DNA from 2 places in the Cronobacter sakazakii genome. Region 1 is predicted to be linked to the other one. Evidence: predicted binding sites of a transcription regulator. Region 1 holds the regulator's gene; the other holds the start of a gene.
The links. Region 1 encodes PurR, which represses purine synthesis genes. Its sites were predicted from a motif close to CANGCAAACGTTTGCNTG; they were not measured.
Positions count from the first base shown of each region.

Region 2: a site for PurR is predicted at 8,544-8,561, ahead of cvpA (colicin V production protein). Genes of this name have one in related genera too.

Region 1 covers NZ_CP011047.1:3,402,867-3,412,978, reverse strand. Annotated here, with positions in the region: gene CSK29544_RS16255 (PTS sugar transporter subunit IIC) at 1-651, opposite strand, end outside; gene cfa (cyclopropane fatty acyl phospholipid synthase) at 846-1,994, opposite strand; gene punC (purine nucleoside transporter PunC) at 2,283-3,458, opposite strand; gene punR (DNA-binding transcriptional activator PunR) at 3,570-4,481, shown strand; gene purR (HTH-type transcriptional repressor PurR) at 4,499-5,524, opposite strand; gene cydH (cytochrome bd-I oxidase subunit CydH) at 5,816-5,905, shown strand; gene CSK29544_RS16225 (MFS transporter) at 6,168-7,334, shown strand; gene CSK29544_RS16220 (C40 family peptidase) at 7,403-8,221, opposite strand; gene grxD (monothiol glutaredoxin 4) at 8,567-8,914, shown strand; gene rnt (ribonuclease T) at 8,985-9,656, opposite strand; gene gloA (lactoylglutathione lyase) at 9,752-10,112, opposite strand, start outside.
Region 2 covers NZ_CP011047.1:2,304,040-2,314,151, reverse strand. Annotated here, with positions in the region: gene CSK29544_RS11010 (hypothetical protein) at 60-764, shown strand; gene CSK29544_RS11005 (RES family NAD+ phosphorylase) at 757-1,401, shown strand; gene hisP (histidine ABC transporter ATP-binding protein HisP) at 1,429-2,202, opposite strand; gene CSK29544_RS10995 (ABC transporter permease) at 2,213-2,929, opposite strand; gene CSK29544_RS10990 (histidine ABC transporter permease HisQ) at 2,926-3,612, opposite strand; gene hisJ (histidine ABC transporter substrate-binding protein HisJ) at 3,686-4,468, opposite strand; gene argT (lysine/arginine/ornithine ABC transporter substrate-binding protein ArgT) at 4,704-5,486, opposite strand; gene CSK29544_RS10975 (UbiX family flavin prenyltransferase) at 5,763-6,332, opposite strand; gene purF (amidophosphoribosyltransferase) at 6,444-7,961, opposite strand; gene cvpA (colicin V production protein) at 8,001-8,486, opposite strand; gene dedD (cell division protein DedD) at 8,719-9,441, opposite strand; gene folC (bifunctional tetrahydrofolate synthase/dihydrofolate synthase) at 9,431-10,112, opposite strand, start outside.

The DNA of each region.
Region 1 (10,112 bases):
AAGCAGGTGCATGATCGCTTCCGGCAGGATCATGCCGGTAGTGGATTCAATGATAAGGTTAAGCGGATGAAGCGTAAGGACAATGACCACCACCGGGATCAAAATTTCAAACGAGCGCGCGACGCCGGTCGGCACCTCTTTTGGCAGGCGGATAGTAATGTTGTGGCGCTTCAGAAAGGCATACATTTCGCTCGCGTAAATCGCGGTAATAAGCGCGGTGAAAATGCCCTGACCTGAGAAATACTGCGTGGAAATTTGCCCGTCTTTATAGGGCGCCGCCACCAGCAGAAAGGCCATAAACGCCAGCAGGCCGGTCATGATAGGGTCAAGCTTATAGTGCTTGCCAAGACTCGCGCCAATACCGACCGAGATAAAAAACGTCATGACGCCCATGCTGAGATTAAACGGCAGCATCAGCTGCTCGCGATATTTCAGCGAGAGATCGAGCCATGCGCGACAAAAGCCAATTTGCGTATCCGGCGAGAAAGGCGGGAAGATAAAAACCAGCAGAAACGAACCGATAATCATAAACGGCAGGGCGGCAAGGAAACCATCCCTGATAGCCACCACGTGACGCTGCGACCCCATCGCACCCGCCAGCGGTGTAATTTTATTTTCAATAACATGGACCATACTCTGGTACAGACTCATGACACGTTTCCTTAATCAGGCAGAGGGAATAGCGCTCAGTTTGAAACAAAACGGAAACCGGTTTCCACGTGTCTGTCACCTGATTGCTGCCGGGATCACTTTTATCGAAGGAAACGTCGCGAAAGCGTGAGAAATATCACAAAGCGAGGAAGAGAGAGTGGCAAAAAGCCCCCGGCATGCGCCGGGGTGGACGCTTAACGGGCGACGCGCAGGCCGTTTTCCACGCCGCGGCTGAAGACCACCTGCCACAGCTGAATGTCCCGCGCGCGGAAGGCACCCGCACAGGCGTTGAGATAATAGGTAAACATGCGTTTAAAACGCTCGGAATAGTTATCCGCAATTTCCGGCCAGGCGGCCAGGAAGCGCGCATACCAGGCCATCAGCGTTTTATCGTAGTCCGCCCCGAAGTTATGCCAGTCTTCCATCACGAAGTGCGGCTCGCTGGCGGCGGCTATCTGGCGCGCCGAAGGCAGGCAGCCATTCGGAAAGATGTACTTATCAATCCACGGGTCTACGTTGTTATCCGTTTTCCGTGAGCCGATGGTATGCAGCAGGAAAAGCCCGTCGGGCTTGAGGTTGCGGTCGGCAACCTCAAAATAGGTGGCGTAGTTTTTCGGGCCAACATGCTCAAACATGCCTACCGAGACGATGCGGTCAAACTGTGAATCGAGATCGCGGTAATCCTGCAACAGAATGGTGACATCCAGCCCCTGGCAGCGTTCCTGCGCCATTTTTTGCTGCTCGGCGGAGATGGTCACGCCGGTGACCGATACGCCATAATGGCGCGCGGCAAACGCTGCCAATCCGCCCCAGCCGCAGCCGATATCCAGCAGCGTCATGCCAGGCTTAAGCTGAAGTTTTTCGCAGATAAGTTTTAACTTCGCCTGCTGGGCGTCTTCCAGGTTGTCCGCCTCTTTCCAGTAGCCGCAGGAGTACTGCATGTATGGGTCGAGCATGCGGCTGAACAGATCGTTACCAAGATCGTAATGCTCTTTGCCGACAATCCAGGCGCGTTTTTTGGTTTGCAGATTGAACAAACGAGCGCCGAGAATACGCAGCGTATCTTTCAGGTGACGTGGCAGTTGCTCTTCCAGCCCCGCGCGCAGCACTTTAGTGAAAAAGAGATCGAGCCGCTCGCACTCCCACCAGCCATCCATATAGCTTTCGCCAAGACCGAGGGAACCTTCCTGTAACACCCGTTTAAAAAAGTCAGGATTTTTCACCTGAATGTCGGAAGGAGCAGCGCCGTTAACGGCGATCCCGGCCCGGCTGAGCAGTTCAGTTGCGATGCGATACCAGTGGTTATCCGGTATGCTGACTTCTTCTATACACGATGAACTCATAGCTTCTCCATCACTGATGTGATCAGAACCTTCAAACAGCGTAGTCGCAATTTTCGGTATGTGAGAAATATCACGGAAAGGTCCGCGAGCCTGATATCCGACGTAGAACAGAGGAAGGGAGATGACCCTTGCCAGAAATGTCATTCCAAATAAAAACGGGAGCCAGCAGCTCCCGTTACTACATAATATTTATGCTAATTATCGTAGAGCCGCGAACCAGTATAGGCCTCGCTTTACGATGATTCAACTGTTGACCGTTAGCAGGCTAATCACAAAAATTTCATATTTTCACGCGGCTGATGATTGCGTAAACCGTTGACGGCCACGCAACCGAAAGCCGAGGCCCGCCAGCACCACTGTTGCCAGCATAACGCTGGTGGTTGACAGCAGCGGGGTCGCGACCAGCCACGACACCACCAGGCTTGCCACAAAACAGAGCCCCAGCTGGAGCGTGTTTTGCAGCGCGGCGGCGCGTCCGGTGGCCTGCGGGAACGGCAGCAGCGCGGCGGCGACCACGATAGGGTAAATCGCCCCGTTCGCCATCGCCATCAGGCAGAAGGGAATAAGCAGTGTGGTGAGCGTAACGGCGTCGCTTAACCCCACAAGCCAGGTGGCGAGCACGCTCAGCGCGAAGCCTGCCAGCAGCCACGGCAGCAGCGTTTCGCCATTCCATTTTTGCAGCGCGCTGCGACAGCCATAGCCGCCAATCAAAAACGCGATAGTTTGCGGCACGTAGCTCAGTCCGATTACCGCCGGGCTGTAACCCATCTCATGCAGAATAAACGGCGAACCGGTGAGCCAGGCGAAGAAACTGGCGGAGCAGGCGGCATAAATCAGCACATTGCCGCTGTAGACGCGCGAGCGCAGCAGCATCATAAAGCTCAGCGGCTCGCCGCCTTTATTGCCCTGAGGCGCGCCGGAGGGCAGACGCAGGGCCGGAATCATCAGCGCCACCGTAATGGCAAACAGCACCACAAAAATCGCCTGCCAGGAAAAGTGATTCAGGATCCAGCTGCCGAGCAGCGGTGCCAGGGCCGGAGAAAGCCCCACCAGCGGCATAATGGTCGCGAAGATACGACGCGCCTGCTGCGCCGGGTAGCGGTCGGTCACCAGCGCCTGCCAGCTTACTGCGGCGGAACAAACGCCCACGGCCTGAATAAAGCGCAGGGCCAGCAGCGCGCCCGCGCTCTCAACCCAGACGGTGCCAAGGCAGCCAAGCGCGAAAATCCCAAGCCCCGCCAGCAAAACCGGACGACGGCCAAAACGGTCAGAAAGCGGGCCCCAGACGAGCTGCGCCAGCGCGAAACCGGCCAGGAAAAGGCTTAGCGAGGCGCTGATAGCCGAAGGGGCTGTGTGCAGATCCGCTTCAATAACGGCGAACGCGGGCAGGTACATGTCGGTCGCCAGAAAACCGAGCACGCTCAGCCCGGCCAGCCAGCAAAGAAATCCTTTATCAGGTCGCATCACATTAACTCACTTCTTATTACGCGAAAGAGCCAGGAGTGTACGGAGTGCAATCCCGCTTGTGAAACGCTAATATTTGCCCATTCCATTCAAAAAATTTGCAGGCAGATAATGTGGTCTGAATATTCCCTGGAAGTGGTGGACGCCGTGGCGCGCACCGGCAGCTTTACTGCAGCCGCCGCAGAACTGCACCGCGTGCCTTCTGCCGTCAGTTATACGGTGCGCCAGCTTGAGGAGTGGCTTGCGGTATCGCTCTTTGAGCGCCGCCATCGCGATGTGGTTCTGACACCCGCCGGAGCCTGGTTTTTGCGGGAAGGGCGTTCTGTTATCAAAAAAATGATGATCACCCGTCAGCAGTGCCAGCAAATCGCCAACGGATGGCGCGGACAGCTCTCCATCGCGGTGGATAATATCGTGCGCCCGGAACGCGTCCGGCGGCTGGTGCTCGATTTCTACCGGCACTTCTCTGATGTGGAGTTGCAGGTGTCGCAGGAAGTCTTTAACGGCGTCTGGGACGCGCTGGCGGACGGGCGCGTGGAGCTTGCGATTGGTGCCACACAGGCGATACCGGTCGGTGGGCGCTTCGCGTTTCGTGATATGGGCATGCTGAGCTGGCGTTGCGTAGTGGCGCACCATCATCCGCTGGCACAGCACGCGGGCGCGCTCAGCGACGACAGGCTGCGCGATTACCCGTCGCTGGTGCTGGAAGATACATCGCGATCGCTGCCCAAGCGCATTACCTGGCTTCTGGATAACCAGCGGCGCGTGGTAGTGCCGGACTGGCACTGCGCCGCCGATGCGCTGAGCGAAGGGCTCTGTATCGGCATGGTGCCGACACATTTCGCGAAGCCATGGCTCGATAGCGGGGAGTGGCGCGCGTTGACGCTGGAAAACCCGTTCCCGGACGCCGCCTGCTGTCTGACGTGGCGGCAAAGCGACGCCTCGCCCGCGCTGCGCTGGCTGCTCGATTATCTGGGGGACAGTGAAACGCTGAACAAGGAGTGGCTGCGGGAGCCGCAGTGATACGGCTCCCGGAAGGATTAACGGCGATAGTCGCGGAACGGGCCGTCCGCCACCGAGCGGCGTTCGATCAGGCGCGGATGCACCTCAATCGTCTGCGACTCTTCGCGCTTATTCACGATGCGGTCGAGCAGCATATTGAACGCGGTCTGGCCGAGCGTTTCTTTTGGCTGATGGATAGTCGTCAGTGCCGGGCTAAAGAAACGCGCGTTGCGTACGTTGTCGTAGCCGATGATCGAAATATCCTGCGGTACGCGCAGGCCCATCTCATCGGCGGCGCAGATAGCGCCCATCGCCATAATATCGCCGCCGCAGAACACGGCAGTCGGGCGCTGCGGCTGCGAGAGGATCTGCTGCATCGCGCGGTAACCGGATTCCGGCTCGAAATCGCCCTGCACGATCCAGTTTTCCGGCACTTTAATGACCGCTTCTTCCAGCGCTTTCATAAAGCCTGAGAAACGCCCGACGCCGGTGTTACGCTCAAGCTGCCCCGGAATCACGCCAATATCACGATGGCCGCGCTCAATCAGATAACGCCCGGCGAGATAACCGCCCTGGAACGCGTTATCTATAACCGAGTCCGTAAAATCGGCTTTCGCTTCACCCCAGTCCATCACCACCATCGGGATATGACGGTACTCTTCAAGCGTGGAAAGCAGCGGCTGCGGGTATTCCGAACACATCACCAGCAGGCCGTCGACGCGCTTTTGCGCCATCATCGACAGATACGCGCGCTGCTTTTCCAGGTTGTTATGCGCGTTGCCCAAAATCAGCGTATAGCCTTTGGCGAAGCAGCTGTTTTCAACGGCTTCAATGATTTCGGCGAAATAGGGCGCTTCGCTACTGGTCGCCAGCAGCCCGATAGATTTGGTGTGATTCACCTTCAGGCTGCGCGCCACGGCGCTTGGCGAATAGTGTAATTCTTTGATAGCCGCCCAAACCGCATTGCGCGTCTCTTCCGCCACAAAACGGGTTTTGTTAATCACATGTGAGACTGTTGTTGTGGAAACGTTGGCTCGCTTCGCGACGTCTTTAATTGTTGCCATTAATAATCACTCCAGACCCCTGGCTGAGCCGTGTAAAATCACGGGTTAATCGTTTGCCTGTACACACCCCTGACTGCCGCGAGGAGAGTGCGGCATGCCGGGAAACGCGACATTTTTCGTGAGGAGGGGTCGATGGCCGGTACCGAATAAAGTAGCGACGAATTTTGGCTTATCTTTATCGAAAGGGGAAGAGGGAAAACGCATATCTGGTTAAATGTCGCAGGATTTTTCGGCCCGTTTATGCAAAAATGCGCACTACCTGATTTTTATGGGGTCTTTAAGGAGAATACCATGAGTACCGATCTGAAATTTTCGCTGGTCACGACGCTGGTTGTACTGGGCCTGATTGTGGCGGGCGCATTTACCGCCATTCTGCATTAAGCGACAGGCGGGAGCGCACCTGTTCTCCCGCTTTCTTAAACTTTTCTTGCGTTTAAGCGCCGATTCCCCGCTGTTTTCTTTCTTTTTCCCGTTATTCCCTTTAGATTCGCTAATAACAATGAGCGCGTGTTCTTAACAGCTGCGCAATAATATTTTGCTGTTTTTGTCCCTTATCTTTTCTGATTGCGAGTGTCATCCTTTTCTGCATCCTGCTGTAACGTCGGGCGTTCCCGGCGCTGTTGTACAATTTCTGGAGCAATGAATGAAAGTCAATTTTCCGTTACTGGCACTGGCTATCGGTGCTTTTGGCATTGGCACGACCGAGTTTTCCCCGATGGGGTTGTTGCCGGTAATAGCGAACGGCGTCAACGTCTCCATTCCGGCCGCCGGTATGCTGATTAGCGCCTACGCGGTCGGCGTGATGGTAGGCGCACCGCTGATGACGCTTTTACTGTCGCACCGCGCACGGCGTAGCGCGTTGATTTTTCTGATGGCGATTTTTACGCTCGGTAACGTGCTGTCAGCACTGGCACCGGATTATATGACGCTGATGGCCTCGCGTATCCTCACCAGCCTTAACCACGGCGCGTTCTTCGGGCTCGGCTCGGTGGTGGCGGCAAGCGTGGTGCCAAAGCATAAACAGGCGAGCGCCGTCGCGACGATGTTTATGGGCCTGACCATCGCCAATATCGGCGGCGTGCCGGCGGCCACCTGGCTTGGTGAAACCATCGGCTGGCGAATGTCGTTTCTGGCGACGGCCGGTCTTGGCCTGGTGGCGATGGCGAGCCTCTGGTTTTCCCTGCCAAAAGGCGGCAGCGGCGAGCGCCCGGATGTGAAAAGCGAACTGGCCGTGTTGATGCGCCCGCAGGTGGTGAGCGCGCTGCTGACGACGGTGCTCGGCGCGGGCGCGATGTTTACGCTCTATACCTATATCGCGCCTGTGTTGCACCACATCACTGACGCCAGCGCGGCGTTCGTCACCGCCATGCTGGTGCTGATTGGCGTCGGGTTTTCCATCGGCAACTATCTGGGCGGCCGCCTGGCGGACCGCTCGGTGAGCGGCACGCTGAAAGGCTTCCTGATGCTGCTTATCGTCATTATGGCGGCTATTCCGTGGCTTGCGAAAACGGAAATCGGCGCGGCGGTGAGCATGGTGGTATGGGGGGCTGCGACTTTCGCGGTAGTGCCGCCTCTGCAGATGCGCGTGATGCGTGTCGCCAGCGAAGCGCCGGGCCTGTCGTCATCGGTGAATATCGGGGCGTTTAATCTCGGTAACGCGCTTGGCGCGGCGGCGGGCGGGGCCGTTATCCATGCGGGCTTCGGCTATAGCGTAGTGCCAGTGATGGGCGCGCTGATTGCCGCACTCGGCCTGCTGCTGGTGCTGATCTCCAGCCGTCGCGAAGCGCAAATGGCGTGCAGCGCTGAATAATCCATGCTGCCATATAAAAGAAAACGGAGAAGGGTGACCTTCTCCGTTTTTTTGTGAGGATAAATCGATTAACGAATAGTGCGCGGCGTCATCACCCGGCGCGCGCCGACATAGTGACGCTGCCAGTAATCTTCGCTCAGCGAGGTTATCTGGATTTCCTGGCCGCTGCGCGGTGACTGAATAAATTTGCCGTTGCCGACATAGACGCCGACGTGATCGGCGGTGCCACGGCCCTGAGTGCGGAAGAACACCAGGTCGCCGCTTTCCAGCTCGCCACGGTTAACCGGCGCGGCGTCGCGCAGGTGATACATTTCGTTGGCGGTGCGCGGAATGCGGAATTTCACCAGATCTTTATAGGCATACCAGACGAGGCCGCTGCAGTCGAAACCGGTACGCGGCGACGTGCCGCCCCAGTGGTACGGCTTGCCTATCTGGTTCATCAGCTTGTTCATGGCGGTGGTCTGGGCTTTCTTCACGCGCGCTTTGTGTGCGTCGGCAATCGTGAGCGGCCCGTTCACGCATTTGGTTTTGCGATTTTTTCGTGTTTTGGCACAGGTCTGCGCGCTCAGGCGGTTGCTGGCCTGTTTGCCAGAAGTGGTGGAAGGGCTGCGGGAAGCGGTTTTACTGACGGAAGAGGTGGTTTTGCTGGTGCGTTTTGCGGTGCTGTTTCGCTTCTCGCTGGCGGTTTTCGCCGTTTTGGTTTTCGTTGCGTTGTTACTTTTCTTGGCGGTTTTTGTGCTGGTTTTCTTTTTCACCGTACTGGAGTGCGCTTTTTGCACCTTCGAGGCGCGCGTCTGCTCCGACGCCTGCGCGAACGGTGCAAAAGCCAGTGATGAAGTCATTAATAAAGCACAGAGCGTGAGAGCAATTTTTGTTTTGCGCGCCACTGAGCATTCCCCTGCATAAAGCCGGCAATCATGCCAACGGATGAATTTTAAGAGCTTGCTGATTCTAATCTAAAAAAATGACCAAAGTTAAGCAGCAAATCGTCTTCTGAACGTAGTTTCGTTAACCGGCGCACTCTTTTTCGCCAGTTGCCGCTGCGCCGACGCGCATTTTAGCGCGCCTTCTCAGAGGAGAATATCGGCAGCTTACAGAAAAGTGTTATTATTTGCTTCTCTTTCACCACGGCACGGCACCGGGCTTAAGCGCAAGATTATGCATTTTCGGGACGCTCCGGAGCCGCTACAATGTAAAGCTAACGCCGTAATGACGCTTGAGGAAGTAAGACAATGAGCACTACGCTTGAAAAAATTCAACGCCAGATCGCTGAAAACCCGATTCTGCTGTACATGAAAGGCTCCCCGAAACTGCCGAGCTGCGGCTTCTCCGCACAGGCCGTACAGGCGCTCTCTGCCTGCGGCGAGCGTTTTGCGTATGTCGATATCCTGCAAAACCCGGATATCCGTGCAGAACTGCCGAAATACGCTAACTGGCCGACCTTCCCGCAGCTGTGGGTGGATGGCGAACTGGTCGGTGGCTGCGATATCGTTATCGAAATGTATCAGCGTGGCGAACTGCAGACGCTTATCAAAGAGACGGCGGCGAAATATAATTCGGCAACGCCGGACGCAGAGTAATCCCGTCGCGCGTTATCGCGCAGACAAAAAAGCGGCCCTGAGAGGCCGCTTTTTTTTGCGCTGCGTTAGCTTATTCGCCGTCCTGCGGCGTCGTGTCTTCTGCGGCGAGCGGCGGCACCGGCCAGCCGCCCAGACGCTTCCAGCGGTTAACGATTTCGCAAAACAGCAGGGCGGTTTGCTCGGTGTCGTAAAGTGCCGAATGCGCCTGGGTGCTGTCAAACGGCATGCCCGCCGCGATACACGCTTTTGCGAGCACCGTCTGGCCAAGCGCCAGCCCGCTTAATGCCGCGGTGTCGAACGTCACAAACGGGTGGAACGGATTACGTTTGAGCGACGCGCGCTCGGCGGCCGCCATCATAAAGCTGTGATCGAACGTGGCGTTGTGCGCCACCATAATCGCGCGGTTGCAGTTACTCTCTTTCATGCCCTTGCGCACCATTTTAAAAATGGCATGCAGCGCGTCATATTCGCTGACGGCGCCGCGCAGCGGATTGTGCGGATCGATACCGTTAAAGGCCAGCGCTTCCGGCTGAAGAATCGCGCCTTCAAAAGGCTCAACGTGAAAATGCAGTGTTTCATCGGGGGTGAGCCAGCCGTCAGCATCCATTTTCAGCGTCACGGCGGCGATTTCCAGCAGCGCGTCGGTTTTGGCGTTAAAACCGGCGGTTTCCACATCGATGACAACAGGGTAAAAGCCACGAAAACGGTCGGACAGACCGGTCAGTTGAGCGTTATCGGACATCAGCGTCTCTTAAGTTTGGGGAATTAAAGCAGCGCGCATTATGGCAAATTTCACGACGGGATGCAGCAAGGCGGGCAGAACGCCCGCCGGAGGGATCAATTGCCGAGGCCGCGACCCGCGTCTTTCTCTTCGATAAGTTCGATTTTGTAACCATCCGGATCTTCAACAAACGCGATAACGGTGGTGCCGCCTTTGACCGGGCCCGCTTCACGGGTGACGTTGCCGCCGTTGTTGCGGATGCGCTCGCAGGCTTCTGCGGCGTTATCAACGCTGATGGCGATATGACCGTAAGCCGTGCCGAGCTCATAGCTCTCCACGCCCCAGTTGTAAGTCAGCTCGATCACCGCTTCTTCGCTCTCCGGGCCGTAACCAACAAACGCCAGGGAATATTTGTATTCCGGGTTTTCACTGGTGCGCAGCAGTTTCATGCCGAGTACGTTGGTGTAGAAATCGATA
Region 2 (10,112 bases), 1.1 Mb from region 1:
TCACCTGATTACGTTATAATCAATATCACGAATATCATTTATATCACGAAGGGGGCACGATGAGTTCCCGTCCACGCCACGTAAAACTGAACGAGTATCCACTGGACGTCAGCGTCGAGTTTGTCGATGTCGGGCATCTGGTGACGTCCCTGCACGAGACGCCTGCGCCCTGGGGACAGATTCACCTTTCCGATATTCCCGGTGAAGACGCCGGGCGCTATTTGATGCTCAAAATGCCGGACAACCTGGACGAAGAGACGCTGGATAACGATTTGCGGCTTGCAATTGTCAGCGCCGTCACGGCGGTGTCGCAAATGAAGCGCGCCGGGCACCATAGCGAGCCCGCGCACGCCGCGCCGTTGCAGGCCCGTAATCGCGAGCGGCTTGATGCGCTGCGCCAGACCGTGCTTGATGAAGGCCAGTGGCTGTCTGCAGGCGAAGTGAGCCTTGCCGCCGGTGCCGCGCTGAAAAACCCGAGCGCGACCGCGAACCGCTGGAAACAGGCGGGTAAAGTTTTTGCGCTGCCGGTCAACGGCAAAGATCGTTACCCCGCTTGGGCGTTTGACGAAGGCGGTCAGCCGCTGCCGTCACTCAAACCCATCCTTGCGCTGTTTCGTGAGAAAACGCCCTGGAGTATCGCCCTCTGGTTTCATTCGCCCAATGCCTGGCTTGGCGGCGCAAAACCCAAAGACCGTCTGAAAGCCGATCCGCAGGCGGTGCTGGACGCCGCAAAAGCGGAAGCCGAAGGGCCGATGCATGGTTGAATTCAGGGAAGAACGCCTGCCTGCGCCGCCTGCAGATATGCAAGTGCCGCGCGTCACGGTATGGCCCGCAGGGAAGCGGATAGTTCGCGTTCACAGCCGTCAGTTCGCGGGCGACGCTTTCAACCCCGGTTATGGTAACGCGCGTTTCAGCCCGCTACAGCGCGCCGATGGCCGTCTTATTCCTACGCTTTATGGCGGTATCGACGCCGAAGTGGCGATTATGGAATCGCTGTTTCACGATGTCCCGGCAGGCGCCTCCGGTGCCAGCTTCGATCTGCATAAGGCCCGTGAACTTTGCATCAGCACGTTAACACCGGACGTGGCGCTTGAGCTCGCTAACCTGACGCCGGTGCTGTTGCGCCGCTGGGGCGTCACGCAGGCGGCGCTGACCGGAAGCTCTCCGCAGTGTTATCCGCAAACACGGCTCTGGGCGGCGGCCATTCACGCCGCGAATCCGCGCCTTCACGGTATTAGCTGGGCGTCGCGCCAGCACGGCGGCAAAGCGCTGATGCTGTTCGGGGATCGCATTAAGCGTCTTACGCTGCATGAGAGCGTGCCGCTGATGCAAGGGGCGCTGACCGAGATTTACCGGCTGGCCGAAGAGATGGGTCTGATTCTGATAGACGACGAGGCATAACCGGCGTCCCTGCCGGACTGATAGATATTACTTCAGCGATCCCTTCAAAAACTGCTGCAGACGCGGGCTTTGCGGGTTGTTAAAGAGCGCGTCCGGCGGCCCTTCTTCTTCGATTTTGCCCTGATGCAGGAAAATGACATGCGAGGAAACGTGGCGGGCAAACTCCATTTCGTGCGTCACCACCACCATCGTTTTGCCCTCTTCGGCAAGCTTTTGCATGATACGCAGCACTTCGCCCACCAGTTCCGGGTCCAGCGCGGAAGTTGGTTCGTCGAACAGCAAGACATCCGGCTCCATCGCCAGCGCGCGGGCAATCGACACGCGCTGCTGCTGACCACCGGAGAGATGCACCGGGTATTTGCCCTGCGCGCGCTCATCGATGCCCACTTTGGCGAGGTATTTCACCGCCCGCTCGCGCGCATCCTGTTTGCTTAAGCCCAGCACCTGAACCGGCGCTTCCATCACGTTCTCCAGCACCGTCATGTGGCTCCACAGGTTAAAGTGCTGGAACACCATCGTCAGGCGCGTGCGCAGAAGGCGCAGCTGGTTTTTATCCGCCACCTTGAGCTGACCGTCCTTGTCACGCACCAGCGTAATGTTCTGGTTGTTCACCACGATGGTGCCTTCGCTGGGTTTTTCCAGAAAGTTAATGCAGCGCAGGAAGGTGCTCTTGCCGGAGCCAGAAGAGCCGATAATGCTGATGACATCACCGGCGTTCGCCTTCAGCGATACCCCTTTAAGCACTTCATGTTCGCCGTAGCGCTTGTGCAGATCGGTAACGTTTAATTTATTTTCAGACATGCGTAGCCACTCAGTGCGTTGAAGCCGGTTTCAGGTGCCGCAGCCAGCGCTTTTCCGCCTTGCGGAAGAGGCTTATCAGCACATAAGAGATAATCAGGTACAGCACCGCCGCGATGCCAAATGCCGTAAACGGCTGGTAGGTGGCGGCGTTAATATCGCGGGCGATCTTCAGCAGATCCGGGACGGTCGCAGTAAACGCCAGTGCCGTGGAGTGCAGCATCAAGATCACCTCATTGCTGTAGGCAGGCAGCGCGATGCGCAGCGCCGACGGCAGAATAATGCAGCGGTACATTTTAAAGCGTGAAAAGCCGTAAGCGCGCGCCGCCTCGATCTCGCCGTGCGGCACCGCCCGAATGGCGCCCGCGAAAATCTCGGTGGTGTATGCGCAGGTGTTGAGCGTCAGCGCCAGCACGGTACAGTTCAGGCCGCTTCGGAAAAACTCATTGAGTAACGGCGTGCCTTTCACCACTTCCAGCGTATACATGCCGGAGTAGAACACCAGCAGTTGCACGTAGAGGGGCGTGCCGCGAAAGACATAGGTAAAGAGCCAGATGGGGAACCAGACCAGCTTGTTTTCCGAAACGCGGCCAATGGCGAGAAAAACCGCCAGCACGCCACCCATCACCACCGAGGCGATAAGCAGCCAGAGCGTAATCGCCACACCCGTAAAGCGATAGCCGTCGGTCCACAACAGGGATTTCCAGTACTCCTGAATAATCTCGATCACAGGTCGGCCCTCTTCACGCCCACGGTATAGCGACGCTCAAGCAGCAGCAGAACGCCGTTGGAGAGCGTGGTAAACACCAGATAAATCAGCCCGCAGACAATCGCGAAGTAAAACGGCTGCCAGGTGCTTTTCCCGGCAAGCTGCGTTGCTTTCACGACATCTTCCAGGCCCAGCAACGACACCAGCGCGGTGGCTTTTAAAATCACCTGCCAGTTGTTGCCGATGCCCGGCAGCGCATAGCGCATCATGGAAGGAAACAGAATCCGCCGGAAGGTTTGCGAGCCGGTAAAACCAAACGCGGTCGCCGCCTCGATATGGCCTTTTGGCACGGCGAGATACGCGCCGCGGAAGGTTTCGGTGAAATAAGCGCCGTAGATAAACCCAAGCGTGATAATGCCCGCGATCATCGGGTCGATATCAAACTGGCTGAATCCCAGCGCGTCGGTAATGGCGTTCAGCGCAATCTGCAAACCATAAAAAATCAGCAGCATCAGAACGAGATCGGGCACGCCGCGAATCAGCGTCGTGTACGCCTCAAAAATCAGCGCCAGCGGGCGGTTGCGTGAGAGCTTCGCCCCTGCGCCGACCAGACCAATCGCCACCGAGAGGACAACGGCGCTGAGCGCCAGCTCCAGGGTGACGAGCGCGCCCTGAAGGATTACCTGTGAAAACCCATACAGCATGGTGACTTATCCTGTACTCAGCGTGCGCACGGCCCATCGGCGCCCCGCAGGGCGCCGTGCAAACGCGTGCGGATTAATCGCCGTAGACGTTAAAATCGAAATACTTTTTGGCAAGCTTCTCGTAGGTGCCGTCGGCGCGCATGTCGGCAAACGCCTTGTTCAGCGCCTCGCGCAGTTCGTTATCTTCTTTACGGATCCCCATCCCGGTGCCGACGCCAAAGAGTTTTTCATCTTTAATCGACGGGCCGCCGAACTGATAGCCCTTGCCCACCGGCTGCTTCAGAAAGCCTTCGCTGGCGGCCACTTCATCCTGAAACGCGGCGTCGATACGGCCCGCGGTCAGATCGGAATAGATATTGTCCTGGCCCTGATAAGAAACAATCTCCACCCCTTTCGGTGCCCAGTGCTTATTACCGTAAGTTTCCTGGGTGGTGCCCTGCAACACGCCCACGCGCTTGCCTTTCAGCGATTCCAGCGTCGGCTGAATGGGCGAGCCTTTTGCCACCACGAGGCGCGAATCCGCGGCGTAAAGCTTGTCGGTAAAGGCGATTTCCTGCTGGCGTTTTTCGGTGATCGACAGCGACGACATAATCGCGTCGATTTTCTTCGCTTTCAGCGACGGGATCAGCGCATCCAGCGGCTGTTCAGTGAACGAACATTGTGTCTGAATGCGTTTGCACAGTTCTTTGGCCAGATCGATGTCGAAACCGACCAGTTCACCCTGCGCGTTTTTCGATTCAAACGGCGCATAGGTAGGGTCAGTGCCGATACGTAAGTGCTGCGGAATTGCTGCGAAAGCCCCAGAAATGCTGGACAGCGCCAGCCCCAGAGAAAGTGCTAACAGCCTTTTTTTCATAACTATCCTCATCAGACGCGCATATTTAAATGTCAGGCGGAAAAACTGCACTTATCGTGCCATCACTGCCGCCTCGTAATCAAAACTTTATGCGCGCTGAGATAGATTTATTTTCATTTTCGGTGCGTAGAAATGCACACATGCTCTTCTCTGGTGCATAACCTGCACCATTTTGCGTCATGCCAGCCAGGCACGCACCAACATGGTGACTGGCCGGCAAACGCGTTACAGATAATCAGTCGCCGTAGACGTTAAAGTCGAAATATTTTTTCGCCATTTTGTCGTAGGTGCCGTCTTTGCGAATCTCGCCGAGCGCTTTGTCGAACGCGGCTTTCAGCTCGGCGTCTTCTTTACGCAGGCCAACGCCGGTACCGTCGCCAAAGTAGTTTTTGTCTTTTACCGACGGGCCGGCAAAGGCGTAATCCTTCCCGGCAGGCTGTTTGAGGAAACCTTCGCTGGCGGCCACTTCATCCTGCAGCGCTGCATCAAGACGGCCCGCCGAGAGATCGGAGTAGATCAGATCCTGGTTCTGGTACGCCACGACATCCACACCCTTCCCGCGCCATTTTTCATTGGCGTAGGCTTCCTGCGTGGAGCCCTGCAGCACGCCCACATGTTTGCCTTTCAGCGATTCAATAGTCGGCTGAATGGTCGCGCCTTTGGCGGCAATCAGGCGGGAGTCGGCGGCGTAAAGCTTGTCAGAGAAGGCAATCTCTTTCTGACGCTTTTCGGTAATAGAGAGCGAAGAGATAATCGCGTCGATTTTTTTCGCTTTCAGCGACGGGATCAGCGAATCGAAATCGCTGCCAACCCAGGTGCATTTCACCTGCATGCGTTTACACATCTCGTTGCCGAGATCGATATCAAACCCGACAAAATCGCCTTTAGCGTCTTTTGAGGAGAACGGCGCGTAGGTGGCATCCGTACCGATGCGTACCGTCTGGGGGAGCGCGGCGAAAACGCTGGCGCTGGTGGAAAGGCCAAGCAGTAAGGAGAACGCGAGCACCTTCTTCTTCATACATTACCCTCAAGTTTTCTGTTTTATTATCTGTTGCGTTGTGTGTTGCAGTCGGACGTTGCACTTCCCATGCCAGCTTTACGTAACCGCATACACCGCCATGATTTGTTAAAAAATGGTTGCAATGAAGTTGTGTGAATGAAGATAGCATTCCGCGCAGCAGACGCTGAGCGTGAAATCGCAAAAGGCGGGATTAAATGTCGAGGATATGATCGCGCTTGCAGAATTGCCCCAAAATGAGGCGCCGCGCTGCGCTTTGCCCCAGGGTGGCGCGCCTTACGCGCCTGGCCAGCGGGTGAAGAGATCGGCAGGAAGCGTGATATCAAGCTGATCGAGCGCGCGGTTTACCGTCTGGTTAATCACATCATCCAGCGTCTGCGGGCGATGATAAAACGCGGGCATCGGCGGCATGATAATCGCGCCAAGCTCAGCGGCCTGGGTCATCAGACGCAAATGGCCGAGATGCAGCGGCGTTTCCCGCACGCACAGCACCAGCCTGCGGCGCTCTTTTAACACCACATCCGCCGCGCGGGTCAGCAGTCCGTCGGTATAGCTGTTCACGATGCCGGAGAGCGTTTTAATCGAACACGGCAGAATAATCATTCCGTCGGTTTTAAACGAGCCGGACGAGACGCTGGCAGCGATATCGCGCGCATCGTGGTTTACATCAGCCAACGCCTGAACATCGCGCACGCTCATATCGGTTTCAAGCGACAGCGTCTGACGCGCCGCCTGGCTCATGATGAGATGCGTTTCCACCTCTGCCACCGCCTGAAGCGTCTGCAACAGGCGAATGCCATAAATCGCGCCGCTGGCGCCAGAGATGCCGACAATGATTTTTTTCATGGAGTTATCTGGAAAAGGAGCACTGAGCGAGACTTTGCCGCAAGACGCGACGAGATGCAAACGGGGATTTCGCCCCTCGCGTTGCGCAAGGGGCGACGGCACGGGGAAAGATTAGCCTTCGTTGTGCATCTCTAAGTTTTCGACTTCGTTCTGGCGCATGACCGCTTTGGCGTCGTCGTTACGCAGGGATTCGAGATATTCCAGGTACTGGTGATCGACATCTTTGGTGACGTAAACGCCGTTAAAGACCGAGCATTCGAACTGCTGAATATCCGGGTTCTCGGCGCGTACGGCTTCGATGAGATCGTCGAGATCCTGGAAAATCAGGCCGTCTGCGCCGATGATCTGGCGGATTTCATCTACTTCGCGGCCGTGAGCGATAAGCTCGTTGGCGCTCGGCATGTCGATACCGTAGACGTTCGGGAAGCGAATTTCCGGCGCGGCGGAGGCCAGATAGACCTTCTTCGCGCCCGCCTCGCGGGCCATCTCGATAATCTGCTCGGACGTGGTGCCGCGCACGATAGAGTCATCCACCAGCAGCACGTTTTTATCGCGAAACTCGGCGCGGTTGGCGTTCAGTTTGCGGCGCACCGATTTACGGCGCAGATGCTGTCCCGGCATGATGAAGGTACGGCCGACGTAGCGGTTTTTCACAAAACCCTGGCGGTAGGGTTTGTTAAGAATGCGCGCGATTTCAAGGGCGATATCGCAGGAGGTTTCCGGGATCGGGATCACCACGTCGATATCCAGATCTTCCCACTCGCGCGCGATTTTCTCGCCGAGCTTTTTACCCATTTCCACGCGAGCGCTGTAGACGGAAATCTTGTCGATAAAGGAGTCCGGACGCGCGAAGTACACATACTCAAACAGGCACGGGTTGCTGACCGGGTTGTCAGCGCACTGGCGCGTGAAGAGCTGGCCTTTTTCGCTGATATACACCGCTTCGCCAGGCGCTACGTCGCGCAGGAACTCAAAGCCCAGCGTATCGAGCGCCACGCTTTCGGACGCCACCATGTACTCGGCGCGGCCGTTACCGGCATCGCGTTTACCAAGCACCAGCGGGCGAATACCGTTAGGGTCGCGAAACGCTACCATGCCGTGGCCGATAATCATCGCCACACACGCGTATGCGCCGCGGATCAGGCGGTTCATCGCCGCGATGGCCGCGAAAATGTTGTCCGCTTCCAGCGGGTAGTGACGGAAGTTATCCAGCTCGCTGGCGAAAATATTGAGCAGGATTTCAGAATCTGAGGTGGTGTTGATATGACGGCGCTTCTCTTCAAAGAGCATTTTGCGCAGTTCATGGGCGTTCGTCAGGTTGCCATTGTGGGCAAGCGTAATACCGTAGGGCGAGTTCACATAGAACGGCTGGGCTTCGGAGGCGCTGGAGCTGCCTGCCGTCGGGTAGCGCACATGGCCGATACCCATATTGCCCTGCAGACGCTGCATGTGGCGGGCTTCGAATACATCATTCACCAGGCCGTTCGCTTTACGCAGACGGAAGCAATTATTCGCATCGATGGTGATGATGCCTGCGGCATCCTGCCCGCGGTGCTGAAGCACCGTTAACGCGTCATAAATCGACTGGTTGACCGGCATAACACCGGCGATCCCGACAATACCGCACATGTTGTCTTTTCCTCAATTCAAAGACCGCCCCCGGCACGATTACCGGGGCAGGAAACTTGACGAGCTTTGCAGATAGTCAAAGAACCATCTGATGATGAAACTGAACTGCGGGATGAGCTGCGACTTTTGCCAGTCCTCGCTTTTGGACAGGCCCGTGAAGGTATCAAGAAAGAACAGAATGGCGGCGACAATCAGCACGCCTCGCAAGGCGCCGAAACAGATCCCCAACACCCTGTCTGTACCCGACAGGCCGGTTTTCTCCACCAGTGCGCCAATCACATAGTTGACTATCGCACCGACGATAAGCGTCGCGATAAACAGCACCGCGATAGCTATCCCATTACGTACCAGTTCATCTTCAAAGCCGGTGAACCAGACTGCCAGGTAAGTGTAGTAATGACTGGCGACAAAGAAAGCACAGCCCCAGGTGACCAGCGACAGCGCCTCTCTCACGAAGCCGCGGATGAGGCTGACCAGACACGAGAAACCCACTACTGCAATGATGGCGTAATCTATCCAGACCATGAATGTGTCCCACGATAAAACGCCCTGACATCCGGTTCGGGGCGCATTCTAACAGAAAAAGAAAACGTTTGCGTAGGGATTTCCTTTCCACGCGTTAATAAAAAATGGCGTTGAAAAAATCTTCAACGCCATCCGTCCGTTACGCCCGCGGGCGGCAAAAAAGCGCCGTATGCGGGCCGTCTGTGGCGCGATGCGGTTTCTCGGTGCGCCTTTTAAAAAGACGCCAGACCGCTTAATTCACGCTGTAATTCATTATCACGCCGTTAAGCCCTGACAGGCTGTTCAGCTCGCCAAGCGACGATTTTAACTTATCCTTCGACGCCTCCGGCCCTACCAGAATGCGGGTGATTTTCCCTTGCACCGGCGTGGACGGCGACGTATACGCCCGATAACCCGCCGAGCGCAGTTTGCCGACGATTTCATTGACTTTATCGGCGTTTTTCAGCGCACCGAGCTGCACGACATACGCCTTGCCCGCAGGCGGCGTTTGCGGTTTCTCCGGCGGCGCGGTTTTCGCAGGCGCGGGCGCTTCGGCCTCGCTCACCATCGCGAGCTGCTCGTCGGTTTTATCGCGTTGCGGCTTGCTCTGGGGCTTATCGGCAGTCCGTGTTTTCGCAGGCTCCGTCGCTTTCGGCTTCGCAGACGTCACCGGCACTTCATCCAAATCCGCGCCGGTATCGGCAGGCAGTCGCGTGGTATCTATCGACGTCGCCGCCGCGTTACCGGCTCTCACCTCTTCCGCCGCGCCTTCCGGTGGCTGAGACGGCAGCGCCTGGGTTGCAGCCGGCAGCATATCCGGCTCGTCGCGATCGCCAGGTTTCGGCACCAGCGGGATCGCCGCGAACTCATCCTGATAATGTTTTTTCTGGCCGTCCAGCAGCCCTGGCAGCACGATAACGCCCAGCGCCACCAGCACAATTGTGCCGACTAATCGGTTCTGAAACTTACTCGCCACCTCGTCTCCCCGCGTCCATCTCTTCCATTACCGCTGCGACGGTATGAAACGACCCGCATACCAGCACCGTATCAACAGGCTGCGCGTCGGCCAGCGCCGCGTGCCAGGCCTGCGCCACGCTATCAAAGACAGCGCTGGCCTGCAGATGTTCCGCAAGCTCTTCGGCGCGGGCGCCGCGCGGCCCGTCCAGAGGGGCACAATACCAGCTATCCACGACCCTCTCCAGACAGGCGAGCGTTCCGGCGATATCTTTATCATGCAGCATGCCGATAACGGCCAGTACGCGCCCGGCGGATGGCGACTGCGCGAGCCGCTGCGCCAGATAGCCCGCCGCGTGCGGATTATGGGCTACATCCAGAATGATGCGCGGGGCCTCGCTCACAATCTGGAAACGCCCCGGCAGCGCGGCGCGCGTGATACCGTCGCGGTAAGCCTGCTCGCTGATTTGCAGGCCGCTTGCGCGAAGCGCGGCGAGCGCAGTCGCCGCGTTAGGCTGCGGCACCTGCGGCAGCGGAAGATGAGTCAGTTCGCTGTCGCCATCACTAAAGCGCCAGCCGTCGCGTTCCGCCTCATAGCGCCAGGCGTCGTTCACACAAAGCAGTCGTGCGCCCTTCTCCTGCGCCACCTGCGCGATGGTGTGCGGCATGTCCGTCTCGCCCACGACCGCCGGT